2 regions of the Streptomyces sp. NPDC021012 genome follow, and region 1 is predicted to be linked to the other one. Evidence: riboswitches for the same ligand, from Rfam matches in the RefSeq annotation. Region 1 holds a riboswitch; the other holds the start of a gene.
The links. Region 1 has a riboswitch for S-adenosylmethionine ahead of thrC (threonine synthase). Riboswitches for the same ligand answer to the same signal wherever they lie in the genome.
Positions count from the first base shown of each region.

Region 2: another riboswitch for S-adenosylmethionine. It lies ahead of ACH4TP_RS17195 (aminotransferase class V-fold PLP-dependent enzyme); the one in region 1 lies ahead of thrC (threonine synthase).

Region 1 is NZ_JBIRQU010000017.1:19,031-21,416, forward strand. Features, by position in the region: gene thrC (threonine synthase) at 1-962, opposite strand, end outside; SAM riboswitch class I at 980-1,177, opposite strand; gene ACH4TP_RS35200 (glucosyl-3-phosphoglycerate synthase) at 1,299-2,240, shown strand; gene ACH4TP_RS35205 (trehalose-6-phosphate synthase) at 2,329-2,386, shown strand, end outside.
Region 2 is NZ_JBIRQU010000004.1:655,063-657,448, forward strand. Features, by position in the region: gene trpD (anthranilate phosphoribosyltransferase) at 1-683, shown strand, start outside; SAM riboswitch class IV at 771-887, shown strand; gene ACH4TP_RS17195 (aminotransferase class V-fold PLP-dependent enzyme) at 1,072-2,386, shown strand, end outside.

The sequences.
Region 1 (2,386 bases):
CCGATGGCGAGGGACTTGGCGATGGTGTTCGGCTTCTGGGGCCGCACGACGTCGTGGCCGGCCTTGAAGGCCGCCGACACCGGGGAGCAGCCCTCGGCCTGGGCGCCGAAGATCTTGTACGGCTTGTCCTCGACGAGGCCCAGCTTGATGAGCTCCTGGAGACCCTTGTCGATCTTCGTCAGCTGCGAGCCCGAGGCGATCGGGATGACGAGCTGGTCGGGGATGACCCAGCCGAGCTGCTCGCAGATCTCGTACGCGAGCGTCTTGGAGCCCTCGCCGTAGTACGGGCGGAGGTTGACGTTCACGAAGCCCCAGCCCTCGCCGAGCGGGTCGCCGATGAGCTCCGAGCAGAAGCGGTTGACGTCGTCGTAGTTGCCCTCGATGGCGACGAGGTCACCGCCGTAGACACCGGCCATGACGACCTTGCCCTGCTCCAGGTCGTGCGGGATGAACACGCAGGAGCGGAAGCCGGCGCGGGCGGCGGCGGCGCCGACGGCGCCGGCCAGGTTGCCGGTGGAGGAGCAGGAGAGGGTGGTGAAGCCGAAGGCGCGGGCGGCTTCGAGCGCCTGGGCGACGACCCGGTCCTTGAAGGAGTGCGTCGGGTTGCCGGAGTCGTCCTTGACGAAGAGCTTGCCGGGGGCGACGCCCAGCTCGCGGGCCAGGTTGTCCGCCTTGACGAGCGGGGTCCAGCCGGGGTTCAGGTTGGGCTTCTCGGCGACGTCCGCGGGGACGGGCAGGAGCGGGGCGTAGCGCCAGATGTTGGCGGGGCCGGCCTCGATCCGCTTGCGCAGCTCCTCCGGGTCGCCGGCGGGGAGGTCGTACGCGACTTCGAGCGGTCCGAAACAGAGTTCGCAGGCGAAGATCGGGCCGAGCGGGAAGACTTCACCGCATTCGCGACAGGAGAGCCCGGACGCGGGACCGAGGTCGACGGTGGTTGCGGGTGCGACGGTCTGAACAGCCATGGAGGCGAGGCCCTTTCTCCTCATCTTTCCCATGACGAATTTTTCGCCATGAGACGGATTTGGCACCTTCCCTAGCCGGGGACCTCGCGCAAACAAGCTGCGTCCGTCAGGACACCACTAGGGGTGGTGGCCGGGAGACGGGTGGGCGAGACAAACCGACTGGAGGGTTGCCGGGGCTTCAACGGGCCGTTTCCCTCTGCCCCTCTGGATGAGCGGTATTCGATTGTGAGACGCGGGCGGCACCCCGACATGCATCGGGCATCCGCGTTGTTCAAGACTGTAACCGAAGGCCTCGAAGGTGGAGACCGACGTCCGATCCGCGAGATGGAGATCACGTTGCTGGAGGAAGTGGAGCGCTGGCTGGCCCGGCGGTCCTGGTCCGTGTCCGACCGCCCGCTGGACCGGGTGCTCGCCGCCAAGCGGGGGACGACGGTCAGCGTCGTCCTGCCCGCGCTGAACGAGGAGGCGACGGTCGGGGACATCGTCTCCGTGATCCGTCGCGAGCTGATGACCGAGTCCGTCCCCCTCGTCGACGAGCTGGTGGTGATCGACTCGGGCTCCACCGACCGCACGGCGGAGGTGGCGGCGGCGGCCGGCGCCCGGGTGGTCGCGCGGGACGCGATCCTCCCCCGCATACCGGCGGTCCCCGGCAAGGGCGAGGTGCTCTGGCGGTCACTGATGGTGACGAGCGGGGACGTCGTCTGCTTCGTCGACGCGGACCTGCGGGACTTCTCGGCGGACTTCGTGACGGGGATCGTGGGCCCGCTGCTCACGGACCCGGACGTCGACTTCGTGAAGGCGATGTACGACCGCCCCTTCGGAGACACTCCTGGTCAGGGCGGCCGCGTCACGGAACTGGTGGCCCGCCCCCTCCTCAACCTCCACTGGCCGCAGCTGGCCGGCTTCGTCCAGCCGCTGGGCGGCGAGTACGCGGCCCGCCGCTCCCTCCTCGAACGCCTCCCCTTCCCCGTCGGTTACGGAGTGGAACTGGGGCTGCTCGTGGACGCCCTGCACACGGTGGGCCTGGACGCCCTGGCACAGGTGGACGTGGGCGTGCGCAAGCACCGCCACCAGGACGGGCAGGCCCTCGGCCGGATGGCGGCGGCGATCTACCGGACGGCGCAGCTGCGGCTCTCCCGGGGCCATCTCGTACGGCCGCGCCTCACCCAGTTCGAGCGGGGCGAGCGGGGCTTCGAGCCGCGGACGTACGCGGTGGACACGGAGGAGCGGCCGCCGATCGCCGAGATCGCGGAGTACGCGCACCGCCGCGTGGCGTGACGGTCCGGCGCGGCCACGCACGGTGGCCGGATCGGCCTGTCTCGTATACGTACGTTTGAGCGTTTCCGGGACGGGCTAGGTTCGCCACATGGCAACTGTGCTGGTGGCATCCAACCGGGGCCCCGTCTCGTACGTGCGCGGCGAGG
Region 2 (2,386 bases), on a different contig from region 1:
CCTCCTCCGCCTCCGGCTCCTCCGACGTCCTGGAGAAGCTCGGCGTCAACCTCAACCTGACCCCGCAGCGGGTCGCCGAGGTCGCCGACGAGGCCGGCATCACCCTCTGCTTCGCGATCAAGTTCCACCCCTCGCTGCGGCACGTGGCCGCGGCCCGCGGCCAGCTGGGCATCCGGACGACCTTCAACGTCCTCGGTCCGCTGACCAACCCGGCCAAGGTGCGGGCCCAGGCGGTCGGCGTCGCCGACCCGCGCATGGCGCCGATCGTGGCCGGGGTCCTCGCCGAGCGCGGCAACTCCGCCCTCGTCTTCCGCGGCGACGACGGCCTGGACGAGCTGACCACCACCTCCACCTCCCGGGTCTGGGTGGTGAGGGACGGCGGCGTCACCGAGGAGCGCTTCGACCCGAGGGACGTCGGCATCGGCCTCGTCCCCCTGGAGGCGCTGCGCGGCGAGGACGCCTCGTACAACGCCGACGTCGCCCGCCGGCTGCTCGCGGGGGAGACCGGGCCGGTACGGGACGCGGTGCTGCTCAACGCGGCGGCGGCGCTCACCGCCCTGGAGCCCGGCACGGGCACCCTGGCGGAGCAGCTGGCCGCGGGCATCGCGAAGGCGGCCGAGTCGGTCGACTCCGGCGCGGCCCGCCGGTCCCTGGAGCGCTGGATCGCCGCCAGCAACGCCTGAGGGCATGTGAACGGCGCATTGCGACCCCGTCCCGGATGCCGGGACGGGGTTGCGGCGTCGTGATCGTCTGGCATAAGTTCTGGAACAGGTCATGAGTGACAGCTGCAAGGCCCCGGCCGGCTGTCCGGCAACCCTCCGTCCGTGGCGGGGTGCCCCGGGTGAAGACCAGGCCGTACGAGCAGAAGCCTGCGGCAAGCGCGGACCCCTGCGCACCACCCTGGGGTCCTTGGTCCTCTAGGGAGCGTTGTCTCGTGAGCAAGCGAATGCGTTAGGGCCTTTCCGGCCCCTCTTCCCCTCTCCACCCGTATGCGGCGCAGCCCTTCGCGCGCTGCCGTCCCACGGGCCCCTTCACGCCTTTCGCGCCCCTTTTATGCCGGGAGATACCGCCATGTCCGCACGCCCGAACGCCGCCGTTGAGACCGCCACCACCGTCGAGACCACCGCCGTCGAGTCCGCCGACCCCTGCTGCGCCGCCCCGCTGCCGGTCCTCGGCCGGGACGTCACCGTCCCGCTCGTCACCGGCGGCGAGGTGACCTACGCGGCGCTCGACTACGCGGCCAGCGCGCCGGCCCTCCAGCGGGTCTGGGACGACGTTGCCGCGTACGCCCCGTACTACGGCAGCGTGCACCGCGGCGCCGGCTACCTCTCCCAGCTCTCCACCGACCTCTTCGAGAACAGCCGGGTCACCGTCGCCGAGTTCCTCGACTGCCGCCCCGACGACCAGGTGGTCTTCACCCGCTCCACCACCGACTCGCTCAACCTGCTCGCCGCCGTGATCCCGGCGGACTGCCAGGTCTTCGTCTTCGAGACCGAGCACCACGCCTCGCTGCTGCCCTGGCGCGACGCCCGGGTCACCTACCTCAACGCGCCGCGCACCCCGCAGCAGGCCGTCGAGACCCTGGAGCGCGCCCTCGCCGACCGCGACCCCTACGGTCCGGCCCTGGTCTGCGTCACCGGCGCCTCCAACGTGACCGGCGAGCTGTGGCCGGTGCGGGAGCTGGCGGCCGCCGCGCATGCGCACGGCGCCCGGATCGTGCTCGACGCCGCCCAGCTCGCGCCCCACCACCCGGTCTCCGTACGGGAGTTGGACGTGGACTGGGTCGCCTTCTCCGGGCACAAGCTGTACGCGCCCTTCGGCTCCGGCGTGCTCGCCGGCCGCGCCGACTGGCTGCAGGATTCCGAGCCCTACCTCGCGGGCGGTGGAGCGTCCCGCAAGGTAGCCCGTCGGGCCGACGGTGGTGTGGACGTGGAGTGGCACACCACGTCGGCCCGACATGAAGCCGGTTCGCCGAACGTCATCGGCGTCTACTCGATCGCCTCCGCCTGCAAGGCGCTCACCGAGGCCGGCTTCGACTCCCTCGTCGCCCGTGAGCGGCACCTGATCGCCAAGGTCCGCGAGGGCCTGGCCGAGGTGCCCGAGGTGCGCGTCCTCTCGCTCTTCGGCGACGACGCGCCCCGCGTGGGCGTCATCTCCTTCGTCGTGGAGGGCTGGAACAGCTCCCACTTCGCCGCCGCGCTCTCCGCCGAGTACGGCATCGGCGTCCGCGACGGCCTCTTCTGCGCCCACCCGCTGGTCCGCACCCTGCTCGGCAGCGACCCGCAGGACCCGGGCGAGTGCGGCGCCCCCGAGGCGGCTCCGGGGGAGCGGTCCCTCAACGCCATCCGGGTGAGCTTCGGCGCCGGTACGCCGGACGAGCACGTGG